One region of the Streptomyces sp. MK7 genome, then DNA from elsewhere that is predicted to be linked to it. Evidence: riboswitches for the same ligand, from Rfam matches in the RefSeq annotation. Region 1 holds a riboswitch; the other holds the start of a gene.
What was found. A riboswitch is a leader RNA that binds a small molecule or an ion and turns the genes downstream of it on or off. The one in region 1 is predicted to bind cyclic di-AMP.
Positions count from the first base shown of each region.

Region 2: it holds a riboswitch for cyclic di-AMP, as region 1 does, so the genes downstream of both, R2S09_RS24385 (transglycosylase family protein) here and R2S09_RS02650 (M23 family metallopeptidase) in region 1, are expected to answer to the same signal.

Region 1 is NZ_JAVACL010000001.1:574,425-581,994, forward strand. Features, by position in the region: gene R2S09_RS02615 (nitroreductase) at 1-349, shown strand, start outside; gene R2S09_RS02620 (SDR family oxidoreductase) at 449-1,177, shown strand; gene R2S09_RS02625 (hypothetical protein) at 1,543-1,842, shown strand; gene R2S09_RS02630 (response regulator transcription factor) at 1,833-2,516, shown strand; gene R2S09_RS02635 (hypothetical protein) at 2,575-3,261, opposite strand; gene R2S09_RS02640 (dihydrofolate reductase family protein) at 3,533-4,702, shown strand; tRNA gene R2S09_RS02645 (tRNA-Met) at 4,778-4,851, shown strand; cyclic di-AMP (ydaO/yuaA leader) riboswitch at 5,210-5,367, shown strand; gene R2S09_RS02650 (M23 family metallopeptidase) at 5,379-6,434, shown strand; gene R2S09_RS02655 (aldo/keto reductase) at 6,534-7,478, shown strand; gene R2S09_RS02660 (PrsW family intramembrane metalloprotease) at 7,501-7,570, opposite strand, start outside.
Region 2 is NZ_JAVACL010000024.1:26,568-34,137, reverse strand. Features, by position in the region: gene R2S09_RS24405 (Ppx/GppA phosphatase family protein) at 302-1,243, opposite strand; gene R2S09_RS24400 (DUF501 domain-containing protein) at 1,240-1,833, opposite strand; gene R2S09_RS24395 (septum formation initiator family protein) at 1,860-2,345, opposite strand; gene eno (phosphopyruvate hydratase) at 2,447-3,754, opposite strand; gene R2S09_RS24385 (transglycosylase family protein) at 4,083-4,775, opposite strand; cyclic di-AMP (ydaO/yuaA leader) riboswitch at 4,780-4,945, opposite strand; gene R2S09_RS24380 (transglycosylase family protein) at 5,128-6,276, opposite strand; gene R2S09_RS24375 (cytochrome P450) at 6,436-7,570, opposite strand, start outside.

The DNA of each region.
Region 1 (7,570 bases):
TGAGGACCTGGAGGCGCGCCAGCGGGCGGCCGCCGCGAACTGGGACTGCTTCGGCGCGCCCGCTGCCCTGTTCTGCTACATCGACAAGGACATGGGTTCGCCCCAGTGGGCCGACGTCGGCATGTATCTGCAGACCGTCATGCTGCTGCTCCGCGCCGAAGGGTTGCACAGTTGCACGCAGATGGCCTGGGCGAAGTACCACAAGACCGTCGCGGAAGTCCTGTCGCCCCCGGATGGGCTCGTCCTCTTCTGCGGCATGTCCATCGGGTTCGAAGACGTCACAGCGGGTGACGCCCGGATGGGCCGGGCGCCGCTCGACGAGACGGTCACGTTCGTCGACGGTCTCTGACGCTCGCCCCTACTCGGTCGGGCAACGACCGTTCGATGCCACATCCACATAGCGGTCCATATGCGATATTGCGCACGTAATACAGACGAAAGGCATGTCATGAAGATCGCAGTCATCGGCGGTACCGGACTGATCGGATCGCAGGTCGTCAAGAACCTGAACACCGCCGGACACCAGGCGGTACCACACTCGAAGTCCACCGGAGTCGACATCATCAGTGGCCAGGGCCTGGACGGGGCGGTGGCGGGAGCCGACGTCGTCGTCAACCTGACGAACTCCCCGACCTTCGACGACGCCTCCCTGGCCTTCTTCCAGACCTCGATGGACAACCTCCTGGCCGCAGCCCGCAAGAGCGGCGTCGGCCACTTCGTCATCCTCTCGATCGTCGGCGTGGACCAGGTGCCGGAGCTGGACTACTACCGCGCCAAGGCGCTCCAGGAGACGATCCTCGCGGCCGGCCCCATCCCCTACTCGATCGTCCGGGCGACGCAGTTCATGGAGTTCATGGACGCGGCCATGTCCTGGACCGCCGACGCCGACACCGTCCGGCTGCCCGCCACGCCCATCCAGCCCATCGCCTCCAAGGACGTGGCCGACGCGGTGGCGGAGGTCGCCGCCGGCGCTCCGCTGAACGGCATCCGCAACATCGCCGGCCCCGAGGTCTTCACCCTGGACGAGCTGGGCCGGATCACCCTGTCCCACAAGGGCGACAACCGCACCGTCGTCACCGACCCCACCGCCGGCATGTTCGCCGTCGTCAAGGGCGACGTCCTCACCGACAGGAACGCCCACCTCGCCCCCACCCGCTACACCGACTGGCTCTCCTGACATCGCCCTCCTGCATGTCCCCTACCAGCCGGGCAGTCCTTTCGCTGCGCCCGCCGGGTATGGCGGCGTGAGTCGGAACGTCGAAGAACCGTCCGGACCCACTTGGCACACCCTGGCCAGGACTTTCAATCCATTGGTCGTGGGTTCGAGTCCCACAGGGCCTACGACTGCGGGGGAGGGGTTCACCCCCCTGACCTGCGAAGAAGAGCTCTGGTCGGCTTCGGCTGGCCGGGGCCCTTGGAAACTGGCGAGACCCGGCCCTCCAGACCGACGAGTCGGCGGGGCTCCGACCGGGCAGGCTGATCCCGTCCTCGCCGCAAACCGACCCGGTCCGTGCCGACGTCGAACGCCGACGCTTCCCGGCCGTGGCCGCATTCACCGCAGCCGGCGTCGCGATGCCCCTCGCGCATGACCAGGAAGCCACAGCGCGCGTGCTCCGCGGCCGCACCGGGGTGGAAGCACCACGTCTTCAGATCCGCATGGCCCGGGCCGACGGCCTGCTGCGCATCGAGGTCGTCGACGACGGCGTGGGCGGCGCGGATCCCGCCGGGGGCACCGGGTTGTCCGGGGTGGAGCGACGGCTGGCGGCCTTCGACGGGATCCTGGCGGTCAGCAGCCCGCCCGGTGGGCCGACGATCGTGATCATGGAGGTGCCGTGCGCGTAGTCGTCGCGGAAGATCTCTTCCTGCTCCGGGAGGGACTGGTCAGGCTCCTCAAGGCGCGTGGGTTCGAGATCGTGGCGGCCACCGACAGCGCGCCGGGCCTGCTCGGCGCGCTGCTGGAGTTCCGGCCGGACCTCGCGATCGTGGACATCAGGCTGCCGCCCACCCACACCGACGACGGGCTCCGTGCGGCGCTGTCCGCCCGCGAACAGATCCCGGGCCTGCCGATTCTGCTGCTCTCGCAGTACGTCGAGCAGATCTACGCCCAGGAGCTGCTCGCCGACCGGGCCGGAGGGGTCGGTCACCTGCTCAAGGACCGGGTGTTCAGCGACGACCAGTTCGTCGACGTGATCCGTACGGTCGCCGCGGGCGGCACGGTCATGGATCCCGAAGTGGTCACCAAGCTGCTCGGCCGTCGCAGCCGCGTCGAACGCGAACCCCTGGCCAGTCTTACCGAGCGGGAACGGCAGGTGCTGGAGCTCATGGCCGAGGGGCGCTCCAACAGTGCCATCGCGAACCGGCTCTTCGTCAGCGAGAAGGCTGTGTCCAAGCACAGCACCAGCATCTTCACCAAGCTGGAGCTGGCCCCCTCCGACGACGACAACCGCCGCGTGCTGGCCGTGCTCGCCTACCTCATGTCCGCGCCGCGTGACGGCCGCACTCCGCCGAGCCACTGAGCCGATCAAGACCGGAACCGTGCCGCCTGGGCCGACGGGCCCAGGCACCGCGCGTAGCTCACTGCTGCCCAGAGCCCAGGGAGGGTCCGTGACCACCACGCCGTTCACGAGCCGCGAAGGAATGACACGCCGCCGCATGCTCGCAGCCGCGCCGGCAGTCGGGGCCGCCGTGTCGATGGGCGTCGCCCGCCGGGCGCAACCCCGACGCCGGACAACGGCCGCTGCCGAGGCGTACCCGAGCATGGAGAAGATCACCTGATCGTGCCACCGGCCGTCGCGCCACTGCGCCGAGCGCAGCACGCCCTTCCTGACGAAGCCCGCCTTCTCCAACGCACGCTGCTCGGCCAGGTTGGCGCACGCAGTCCGTCCAGGCCCGGAGCCGTTCGGCCCTGGTGTGGTCGAAGAGGTACTCGGCCGGAAGTCGCTCGGCCCAGGTGCCTGTGCCGCGGCCGCGCGCGGCCGGCACCAGGCCGATCGTCGGCGTCCAGCAGGTGGAGGTGGCGGCCGCCCCCAGGTGCCGGCGAACCACTCGACCCGGCCCACCGTCCGACCCCGCCTCCGCCACGGAAAGCACGCCGCCGTCGGCGCCGAGCAGGCCGTTCTCCGCGGACTGCCGGCGCAGGCCGGCCGATGAAGCGAAGCCGAACCACTGGTACGGGCCGGTCCCCTCCGGCCCGTCGAACCCGCGCTCGAACAGGTCGAGATCGTCGGCGGTCACCGGGCGCAGCGTGATCTCGTCGGGCATGGGACCGCGCCTGGCGAGGAGCACCGGCACGGCGCCGCCCCGGCCACTTCATGACCCACATCGCCCTGTGGGAGACCGACGACGTCGACCGGCTCGGCCACGTCACCGACACCCGAGTACGCCGGCCCCCGCACCCGCGACCTGTCCTGATCCACAGACGGTGCCGGTGCGGCATGCCGGGGTTTCGGTCGGGGCGGCGGCCGGTCGTGTGAGACTGCCGGTCTCCGGGTCGGTCGTGTGAGACTGCCGGTCTCCGAGAGAGAGTGCGCCGATGCCCCTTCCGTACGTGCTGTTGTCCGCCGCCGTCTCCCTGGACGGCTACCTGGACGACACCGGCCCCGATCGCCTCCTGCTGTCCAGCCCCGCCGACTTCGACCGGGTCGACGAGGTACGGGCGTCGGTCGACGCGATCCTGGTCGGGGCCGGCACCCTGCGTGCCGACAACCCGCGGCTGCTGGTCAACTCGCCCGAGCGGCGTGCCGCCCGAGTCGCCGCCGGGCAGCCGGAGTACCCGCTGAAGGTCACGGTCAGCGCCTCCGGCGAGCTGGCCCCGGACGCGCGCTTCTGGCACACGGGCGGGGAGAAGATCGTCTACTCGACCGACAAGGGCGCCCAGCGGCTGCGCGAGACCGGCATCGCCGCCCACGCCGTCGACATCGTGCCCCTGGGGGACGAGCTCGACTGGCGGCTGCTGCTGGAGCACCTGCACGACGTGCGCGGGGTGCGCCGGCTGATGGTCGAGGGCGGCGGGACGGTGCACACCCAGCTGCTCCAGCGGCGGCTCGCCGACGAGGTGCAGCTCGTCCTGGCCCCGCTGTTCGTCGGGGACCCGCGGGCCCCTCGGCTGTTCGGCCCCGGCGCGTACCCGGGCGGGCGGCTGCGGCTGGTGGAGACGCGGGCCATCGGGGACGTCGTCCTCATGCGCTACGAGCCGACCGCGCCCGGCACCGGGGCCGAGGCCGCCCCCGCGGACCGGCACTGGCTCAGGATCGCCTGCGAGCTGGCGGCGCAGTGCCCGCCGTCGCGGACCGCGTTCAGCGTGGGCGCGGTCGTCGTCGCCGCCGACGGCACCGAGCTCGCCCGGGGCCACTCGCGGGAGGGCGGCGACCCGGTCGTGCACGCGGAGGAGGCGGCGCTGGCCAAGATCGATCCGGCGGACCCGCGGCTGCCGGCAGCCACGGTGTACAGCAGCCTGGAACCGTGCGCCCGACGCGCCTCCCGGCCGCGCCCGTGCGCCCGGCTGATTCTGGACGCGGGAGTACGGCGGGTCGTCACCGCCTGGCGGGAACCGGACACGTTCGTCGAGGCCGCCAACGGGGCCGCGGTGCTCCTGGACGCCGGGGCGGACGTCGTCGTACTGCCCGAGTTCGAGGGCCTGGCCCAGGAGCCGAACCGGCACCTGGGAGGCGAGGCCCTGGCCAGGGCGGAGGAGAGGCGCTGACGGGGGCCCGACGAACGGCCGGACCAAGGGGTGCGCGAGCTGCCTCGTGGATGGCGTACACTGGTGTCATACCGACGCGGGGTGGAGCAGCTCGGTAGCTCGCTGGGCTCATAACCCAGAGGTCGCAGGTTCAAATCCTGTCCCCGCTACTGAAGGCTCAGGGCCGGAATCCGAATGGATTCCGGCCCTGAGCGTTTTCGGTCCTGAGTGCTTCCGGTCCCGGATCTGCTCGGGGAGTCCGCGTCGATCGCGTATGCATCGTGCCCCCGCTGATGACCATCACGCGCAGTGAACGGACGATCCCCCTCCGCATAACATCTGAGACACCATCAAAACCTCTGTGACTCCTGCGATGCAGGCAACTCGCCCGTTTTTCAGTACTCCTGGGCCAAAAGTCCTGGTCAAAAAGGTTTAAGGATCAAGCCGGACGGCTTGGAATCGAGCCCTCCCGTCTATTAACGTTCGATAACGCAGCGCGGTCGTCCCAGCCGTCACAAGAGGCGGCTCCGTGCGCACGCGCCGAATCCCGCGAGGGAACCGGGGAACCACCAACTTGGGGTGAATCGCGCCTCATCCACCGTGACGATACGGCTGGTTGACGCGCGTAGGAGACCTTCCCGCTCCGAACCCGTCAGCTAACCCGGTAGGCGAGACGGAAGGAAAGGAGCACGCCCGAGTGGCGTCCAACCGGCCCGCACCAGAAGCCCCGTTCGTGCCGAACCAGCGCACCGAGACCTTCGGATACGGCGGTCGGCGCCCCGACGAGGGCCCCTGGGAGGAGTGGAACCCCACCGAGGACTCCCTCCGCCCGGTGCGCGGCCGGCACCGCGTCGCCAAGCAGCGCGGCGGCGGGCTCGCCCGCAGCTCCACCGTGCTCGGCGTGGGCGTCATAGCCGCCGTCGGCGCGGGCGGCATGGCCAGCGCCAACACCGGCAAGCCCCCGGTCTCCATCTCCCTGCCCGACCTGCCCTCCGTGGAGTCCCTGCCCGCCGTGGGCTCCCTGTTCCACGACTCCGCCCACGACGACGCCCCCCAGGGTTCCGCGACCGTGCTCAGCGACGTCGGCGTGAGCTCCGCCGAGACCGGGCAGGGCAGCTCCGACGCGGGCGAGGCCCTGCGCAACCGCATCATGGCCCAGGCCGAGCAGCAGGAGGCCCAGGTCGAGACCAAGGCCCAGGAGGCCGCCGAGGCCGCCGCCGCCAAGAAGGCCCAGGAGGCCGCCGCCAAGGCGCAGAAGGAGGCCGAGGCCAAGGCCGCCGCCGAGAAGCAGAAGGCGGAGGAGGAGGCCAGGAGGAAGGCCGAGGCGGAGCGGCTGGCGGAGCTGGCCAAGCAGTACACGCTGCCGACCTCCTCCTACACCATCACCTCCACCTTCGGTCAGGCCGGCTCCATGTGGTCCTCCGGCTACCACACCGGCCTCGACTTCGCCGCGCCCACCGGCACCCTGATCAAGGCGATCCACAGCGGCACCATCACCGAGGCCGGCTGGGCCGGGTCCTACGGCTACCGCACGATCCTCACCCTCGACGACGGCACCGAGCTGTGGTTCTGCCACCAGTCGTCGATCAGCGTCTCGGTCGGGCAGAAGGTGAACACGGGCGACGTCATCGGCCGCGTGGGCGCCACCGGCAACGTCACCGGCCCCCACCTGCACCTGGAGGTCCACCCTGACGGCCAGGCCACCGCCATCGACCCGATGGCGTGGCTGCGGGGGAAGGGCCTCAACCCCTGAGGCCCCGGCCCCGGCCCCGAAGTCCGTTTACGTGATCTTTGCGGTCCGGTCCGGCGAGGCACGGAATGCGCTCCTCCAACCTGGCCGTTGATGTCCTGCATGACTTCTCTACGCAAGCTCGGTTCGTCCGATCTCGAGGTCTTCCCGCTCGCCCTCGGCGGGAACGTCTTCGGCTGGACCGCCGACCGGACGCAGTCCTTCGCCGTCCTGGACGCCTACACGGCCGCCGGCGGCAACTTCATCGACACCGCCGACTCCTACTCGGCGTGGGTGGAGGGCAACAAGGGCGGCGAGTCCGAGACGATCATCGGTCAGTGGATCAAGGAGCGCGGCAACCGCTCCGACGTCGTCATCGCGACCAAGGTCAGCCAGCACCCGGACTTCCAGGGCCTGTCCGCCGCGAACATCAAGGCCGCGGCCGACGCCTCCCTCAAGCGCCTGGGCACCGATTACATCGACCTGTACTACACCCACTTCGACAAGCCCGAGGTGCCGGTCGAGGAGATCATCGGCGCGCTCGACGAGCTGGTGAGGGCGGGCAAGGTGCGGCACATCGCGGCCTCCAACATCTCCGCCGAGCGGCTCCAGGCCTCCCTGGACTTCTCCGACCGCGAGGGCCTCGCCCGGTACGCGGTGCTCCAGCCGCACTACAACCTCGTCTCGCGCGACACCTACGAGGGCGCGCTGCGGGACGTCGCCGAGCGGTACGGCCTGGCCGCCGTGCCGTACTTCGCGCTGGCCTCCGGCTTCCTGACCGGCAAGTACCGGCCCGGTGCGACGGTGGACAGCGCGCGGGCGCAGGGCGCGGCCAAGCACCTCGAGACCGAGCGCGGCCGGAAGGTGCTCGCCGCCCTCGACGAGGTCGCCCGTGCCCATGACGCCGAGGTCGCCACGGTGGCCCTGGCCTGGCTCGCGGCCGAGCCGACGGTGGCCGCCCCGATCGCCTCGGCCCGGACGGTGGAACAGCTCCCGGCGCTGCTGGCGGTGGCGGAGCTGCGCCTGACGGACGCCGAGATCGCACAGCTGACCAGGGCGTCGGCCTGAGCCTCCGGCCCGCGCCGCCGCCCTACGGCTGAGTTCTGTAGGGGTTGTACGGGCCGTACGCGGGGTACGGCGCCACCGGCCCGGGCGCACCG
Region 2 (7,570 bases), on a different contig from region 1:
GAGGGTCCCGTCCGGCCCTTGCGGAATCCCCCGTGGACATGCTTCCCGGCACCCTTGGGAACCCACAAGGGCCCCATAGACCCTCATGAAGGCCACTGGACCCGCTTCTCGGGCCGAATTCCTTGTGAAGAACTTCACGAACTTTTCCCGACGGGACGTCACCCGACCCCCCAGAAGGCCGAGCCGACCCCGCTCATACGACGTCGCCCCTGCTCAAGAGATGTTACCGAGGAGTAGCATACATGCGGGGAGCGGGGCCCGACGGACGGATCCCGGCACCCGGGCGCCGGCGGACGCCCCCCTAGGCCACCGACCACGCGATCCCGTCGAGGATGTCGTGCTCGCTGACCACGACCTCCTCCGCGCCGATCCGCTCCATGATCGCCAGCAGGACCAGAGACCCCGCGCCGATCACGTCGACCCGGCCGGGATGCATGGACGGGATCGTCGCCCGCTCGGCGTGGGTGGAGTGGAGCAGCGCACGTGTGATCTCGCGGACGCGGTCGTGGGGGACCCGGGAGTGGTGGATGCGGGCCGAGTCGTACTCGGGCAGGTCCTGCGCGATCGCCGACACGGTCGTCACCGATCCCGCCAGGCCCACCAGGGTGCGTGCCTCGCGCAGCGGGACCGTCTCCTCGACGAGGTCCAGCGCCGCGTCGATGTCGGCCCTTATCGCCGCGATCTGCCCCTCGCTGGGCGGGTCGCTCACCACGCCGTCCCGCAGCAGGTGACGCTCGGTCATGCGCACGCAGCCCACGTCCACCGAGCGCGCCGCCCGCACGTGGTCGTCGCCCACGACGAACTCCGTGGAGCCGCCGCCGATGTCCACCACCAGGAAGGGCTTTTCCAGGTGGTCACGCCCCGTCAGTTCCTTCGTCGCGCCCGTGAACGAGAACTCGGCCTCCTGGTCGCCGGTGATCACCTCGGGCTCGACACCCAGGATGTCCACCACCCCGCGCACGAACTCGTCCCGGTTCTCGGCGTCCCGGGAGGCGGAGGTCGCCACGAAACGCAGCCGCTCGGCGCCGTACTCCTTGATGACCTGCGCGTACTCGCGGCAGGCCGTGAAGGTGCGCTCCAGTGCCTCGGGCGCGAGCCGGCCGGTGCGGTCGACGCCCTGGCCGAGCCGCACGATCGTCATGCGCCGCTCCAGGTCGACGAGTTCGCCCGTTTCCGGGTTCGCGTCCGCGACGAGCAGACGGATGGAGTTCGTACCGCAGTCGATGGCGGCGACCCGGCTCACTGGGCGTCCTCCTCGTTCTTCCCGGACTCGTTCTTGCCCGGCTCGTTCTTGGCCGGCTCGTTCTTGCCCGGCTCGTCCGGCACCGTCACGCACGGACCCTTGCGCCACCACTGCGGCAGCATGGCGATCGCCTCGTCGCCCAGCGGGTTCACGCCCGGCCCGGCCGCCAGCGAGTGGGCGACCAGGACGTGCAGGCACTTGACCCGGTCGGGCATACCGCCCGCGCTCGGAAAGCCCGTCAGCTCCTCGATCTCGTCCCGGCGCCGGATGTAGTCCTCGTGCGCGGCCCGGTACGCCGCCGCCAGCTCCGGGTCGCTCGCCAGCCGCTCGGTCATCTCCTTCATCACGCCGTCGGCCTCCAGCGTGCCGATCGCCGACGCGGCCCGCGGACAGGTCAGGTAGTACAGCGTCGGGAAGGGCGTGCCGTCGGGCAGCCGGGGGGCCGTCTCCACGACGTCCGGCTGCCCGCACGGGCAGCGGTGCGCGATCGCGCGCAGCCCGCGCGGCGGCCGCCCGAGCTGCTGCTTGAAGGCCTCGACGTCCGCGTCGGTGGGTTCGGTGCGCGGGGTGGGCGGCGGGGGTGTTTCCATGCCTGTGGGGAAATCTCTCTGTCGGTTCACTGGTGGCCGGCGTCGGACTTGTCGACTCCGTACCAGACGTTGGTGTACCAGGGGCGGCGTGTCGTCCCCTGCTCGGCGCGGGACTGCTTGGCCGCGCCCGGGTCGGCCACGATGTAGCCGGTCTCCCCGGGCAGCACATAGTGCAGCCGCTGCCGGATCTGCTGCTCGGCGTACGCGTCGTCCTGCCAGCGCGCCTTCTGGTCGCGCAGCTGCTCGACCCGCTGCTGGGCCTGCCGCTTCTGCCGTTGCAGGTCGGCGATGTCGGCACGCTGGGAGACGTACTGCCGCATCGGGTAGGCCAGGGCGACCACCAGCGAGCAGACCACGAGCGCGAGCAGCGCGGCGCGCCCGGTGAGCCGGGAGCGGCGCGCCTGACGCCGGGTCTGGGAGCGGTAGACGCGGGCCGCGGTCTGCTCCCCGAGCAGCCTGAGCCTGGTCGCGGTGGAGAACCGGTCCCGGTCACTCCGGTCCTTCACGGCCATGGTCCCCGCCTCCCCTGCACACGTACGTACGTCCCCGGACACGGTACGGGACCGGGTACGGGGACGTACGGAGGACTGGCAGGGCCTTGCCTCTTTACGGCTCAGCCCTTGGAGACCTCGACGTGACCGCGGAAGCGCGGGAAGGCGCTGCGGCCTGCGTACACGGCGGCGTCGTCGAGGATCTCCTCGATGCGCAGCAGCTGGTTGTACTTGGCGACGCGCTCGGAGCGGGCCGGGGCGCCGGTCTTGATCTGGCCGCAGTTGGTGGCGACGGCCAGGTCGGCGATGGTGACGTCCTCGGTCTCGCCGGAGCGGTGGGACATCATGCACTTGAAGCCGCTGCGCTGGGCGAGCTCGACGGCGTCCAGGGTCTCGGTCAGCGAGCCGATCTGGTTCACCTTCACCAGCAGGGCGTTGGCGGTGCCCTCCTCGATGCCGCGGGCCAGCCGCTCGGGGTTGGTGACGAACAGGTCGTCGCCGACCAGCTGGACCTTGTCGCCGAGCTTGTCGGTGATGACCTTCCAGCCGGCCCAGTCGTCCTCGAACAGCGGGTCCTCGATGGAGACGAGCGGGTAGGCCGCGACGAGCTCCTCGTAGTACTCCGTCATCTCGGCGGCGGAGCGCTCCTTGCCCTCGAAGAGGTACTTGCCGTCCTTGTAGAACTCGGAGGCGGCGACGTCGAGCGCCAGGGCGATCTGCTCACCGGGGACGTACCCGGCCTGCTTGACGGCCTCGAGGATGAGGTCGAGGGCCTCGCGGTTGGAGCCGAGGTTCGGGGCGAAGCCGCCCTCGTCGCCGAGGCCGGTGGACAGGCCCTTGGTCTTCAGGACCTTCTTCAGCGTGTGGTAGACCTCGGCACCCCAGCGCAGGGCCTCGGAGAAGGACTCCGCGCCTACGGGTGCGATCATGAACTCCTGGATGTCCACGTTGGAGTCGGCGTGCGAGCCGCCGTTCAGGATGTTCATCATCGGCACCGGCAGCAGGTGCGCGTTCGGGCCGCCCAGGTAGCGGAAGAGGGGCAGGTCGCTGGCCTCGGAGGCGGCGTGGGCGACGGCGAGGGAGACACCGAGGATGGCGTTGGCGCCGAGGGAGCCCTTGTTGTCGGTGGCGTCCAGGTCGAACATGGCCTGGTCGATCAGGCGCTGCTCGGTGGCGTCGTAGCCGACCAGCTCCGGGCCGATCTGCTCGATGACGGCGAGGACGGCCTTCTCCACGCCCTTGCCCTGGTAGCGGTTGGGGTCCCCGTCGCGCAGCTCGATGGCCTCGAAGGCGCCCGTCGAGGCGCCGGACGGGACGGCGGCACGACCCGTGCTGCCGTCGTCGAGGCCGACCTCGACCTCGACCGTGGGGTTGCCTCGGGAGTCCAGGATTTCCCGGGCTACGACGACGTCGATGGACGGCACGAGCATCTCCTTCGTGGATGTGACGCTGAAAGTGCGGGGCTTGTGAGCCTTGCGGCTAGAGCCTAACCGTCCCGGGGCCCCGGCCGACCGACCGACCGTCCCGTGGACAGGGTGACGGTACACATTGTTCCCGCCCGAAACAAAAGGGCGGGGCGGAGATGCGGAAAGACAAGGGGAACGGCCGGTGAAGAAAAGCCCCCGCCCCGGCGCGTACGGGGGAACACGCGCCGGGGCGGGGAGTCCGTGGGGACGGGGGCCCGTGGGGACGGGGGCCCGTGGGCCGGGAAGCCCGCGGGACCGGGGGTGCGGGCCTGCGGCTTGCGCCGCCCGCCGCCTACTTCAGGTGCAGCTGCTGGCCGGGGTAGATGAGGTTCGCGTCCTCGACGATGTCCTTGTTCAGCTGGAACAGCTTCTCCCAGCCGCCCTTGACGTGGTGCTCGGCGGCGATGGAGCTGAGCGTGTCGCCGGAGGCCACCTTGTACTCGCCGTCGCCCTTCTTGACCTTCTTGCCGGTCGAGGTGGTGACGGTCTTCTTCGGGGCCGGACGCGTGGCGGAGCGGTTGGCGGCCTGCTGCTCGGTGGAGCGGGTGGTGGTGCTCTTGGTCGTGGTGCTCTTGGCGGTGCTGCCGGTGGAGGCCGCGGCACCGCTGTACGGGGTGCTCGACAGCCCCTTGCCGCACACCGGCCAGGCGCCCTTGCCCTGACCCGCCAGGACCTTCTCGGCGACGGCTATCTGCTGCGCCTTGGTGGCCAGGTCGGCACGCGGGGCGTAGGCGGTGCCGCCGTACGCGGCCCAGGTGGAGTTGGTGAACTGCAGGCCGCCGTAGAAGCCGTTGCCGGTGTTGATGGACCAGTTGCCGCCGGACTCGCACCGGGCGACCGCGTCCCACTCGGAGGCGGTGGCGGCGGAGGCGTTGCCGGCCGCCATCAGCGGGCCGGCGACGGCGGCGCCGGCGACACCGGCGAGTGCGATGGCGCGGATGGCCTTGGAATGACGACGGTGCTTGCCCTTGCCGGAAAACAGCATGGATGGATCCCCTCACCGACGCCTGCGAGGTGAGCTGTCGGGTTCGGGCCGGTTGAGTTGCCCGGCCGTGCCCCTGGAGAGGCACGGCTCCACCCCAAGCCGCTCGGGCGAACTGCCCGGTGCGGCACTTACCTTGGGTCCCCCGCTCCTGCCTACGGCGCTTGACGCGACGACTGTTCCCGTACGGCCGCTGGCAGGATTCGGCGTTGCGGCAGCCGGGGCTCGCGATGGCGAGCGGTCATGACCGTAGACACGCGATCCGCCCGATTTCAAAGACGATCAGGGCTTCTGAGACTCATCCCACACTTTCACCGAATGGGACATTCGGCGCGAAATATGACGCGAACTCCCGCTAGTTCTGGGCGTTTTCGACCGGGACATCCAGGCTCTGACCGGCGACGATCTGGTTCGGGTCGGAGCCGATGGCCGCCTTGTTCGCATCGTAGAGCGCGTGCCACCCGCCCTGGACGTCAAGGGAGTCGGCGATGGATGCCAGCGAGTCGCCGGCGCGGACGGTGTAGGAGCCGGCGGAGGCGGTGTGCGCACCGTCGTCGTCCCGGGAGGCGTGCCGGCCGCCGCCGGCCGCCGCCGGGCTCTCCGCCGGGTCCTCGGCGGCGCTGCCACCGCGGTGCCGGCCGGTGCCCAGGGCTCCGGTGTCGACGAGGGCCGAAGAGCCGACGTTCTGCCCGGAGTTGTCCGAGTCGTCACGGTCGGGCGCGGTCGAAGGCGACGCTCCGGGCGTCGCGGCACCCTCCGTACCCGATCCGGGCGTCGCGCCCGACTCGGAGGTGCTGCCCTTCTTTCCGGGCGTAGGGTGCGAATCGGACGGATTCGCGGGGGATCCGGCGGACGAATCGCCCGAAGAGGAGGATTCGGAACCGGAGGCGGAATCCGAAGAGGATCCGGACGAACCGGAGTCGCCGGCGTCCTGCGACGAGTCACCGAGCCCGGGGTCGCCCACGTCGGGCGAACCGTACGATCCGGGTGTGTCACTCGACCCCGACGATCCGGACGCACGCGACGAGTCGGAGGAGTCCGAGGAACCGGAGGAACCGGAGGAACCGGAGGAACGGGACCCCGAGGACGAGCCGTCGCTCACACCCGTGTCGACCCTCGCGGCACCGGAGTCCTTGGTGAGCCCGGAGAGCAGGCCGCAGGTGGGCCAGGCCCCGGGGCCCCGGTCGGCGAGGATCTTCTCGGCCACGGCTATCTGCTGGGACCGGCTGGCCTGGTCGGCGCTCGGGGCGTAGTCGAGGCCGCCGTACGTCTCCCAGTCGTCCTGGGTCAGCTGAAGGCCGCCGTAGTAGCCGTTGCCGTTGTCGGCGCTCCAGGAGCCGCCCGTCTCGCACTGCGCCACCTTGTCCCACGTGGTGCCGTCGGCCGCGTGCGCGCCGGTCGCGCCCAGCAGCGGGATGGCGATGGCGGAGCCGGTCACTCCGGCGGTGACGAAGAGGGCCGGAGCCTGACGGGGGCGACGGTGGCGACCGTTCCCGGAAAGCATGCAAGGACCTTTCGGCGACAACAGGGACCGGCGTGGCGGGTGATGCTCGTACGCCACGCTGATGCGTGAACGTATCGGCTGACGATCCTCCGTCACAAGTTCATGCCGCGCAGATCACGTGAAGATCACACAGTTGAACGTGTGTCACCTTTGCGTCCGTCAAGACTCTCGCGCCGGGGTGAAGCGGACGGGCAGCGTCCGCAGTCCGCGCATGATGAGCCCGCCGCGCCAGCGCAAGTCGGCCGGATCCGCGTCGAGTCGGAGATCGGGCAGCCGGGTGAGGAGGGTGGCGAGCGCGGTCCGGCCTTCCAGGCGGGCGAGCGGGGCGCCGAGGCAGTAGTGGATGCCGTGCCCGTACCCCAGGTGCTGGTTGTCGCGCCGGCCGAGGTCCAGGGTGTCCGGGCCGGTGAAACGCTCCGGGTCCCGGTCGGCGGCCGCGAGCACGACGAGCACGGGGTCGCCCGCGGCGATGTCCTGTCCGCCGATGGTGAGCGGCCGGGTGGCGAACCGCCAGGTGGCCAGCTCCACGGGGCCGTCGTAGCGGAGCAGTTCCTCGACGCCGGTCTCCAGCAGGCCGCGTTCGCCACGGGCCAGGGAGCCCTGGAGCCGGTGGCGCTGCTCGGGGTGGGTGAGCAGGGCGTACGTGCCGTTGCCGATCAGGTTGACGGTCGTCTCGAACCCTGCGAAGAGGAGGATGAAGGCCATCGCGGCGGCCTCGTTCTCCGTGAGGTGCTCGCCGTGGTCCGAGGCGCGGATGAGGCCGGAGATCAGGTCCTCGCCGGGGGCCGGCTCGGCGGGCAGGGCCTCGCGCTTCCTGTGGATGAGCTCGGCGAGGTAGCCGCGCATCTTCTTCACCGACCGCGCGACCCCGCCCCGCGGGCCCTTTCCGTGGCGGATCATCATGCCCGCCCAGTCGCGGAAGTCGTCCTGGTCCTCGCGCGGAACGCCGAGCATGTCGCAGATGGCGTAGATGGGCAGCGGGAAGGCGAACTCGTGGATGAGGTCGGCGGTGCCGCGGGCCGCGAACCGGTCGATGAGGTGGTCGGTCAGTTCCTGTACGCGTGGCGCGAACTCGGCGACCCGGCGCGGGGTGAACGCCTTGCTGACCAGGCGGCGCAGCCGGGTGTGGTCCGGTGGGTCGATGTTGAGCAGATGCGTCATCAGCTCGGCCTTGCGCTCGCCGGGGATGCCGGTCTTGCCCTTGGCGTGCGCGGGCTCGTCGTGGTGCGCCGGGTTCTTGCTCAGGCGCTGGTCGGCCAGGGCCTGCCGGGCATCGGCGTAGCGGGTGACCAGC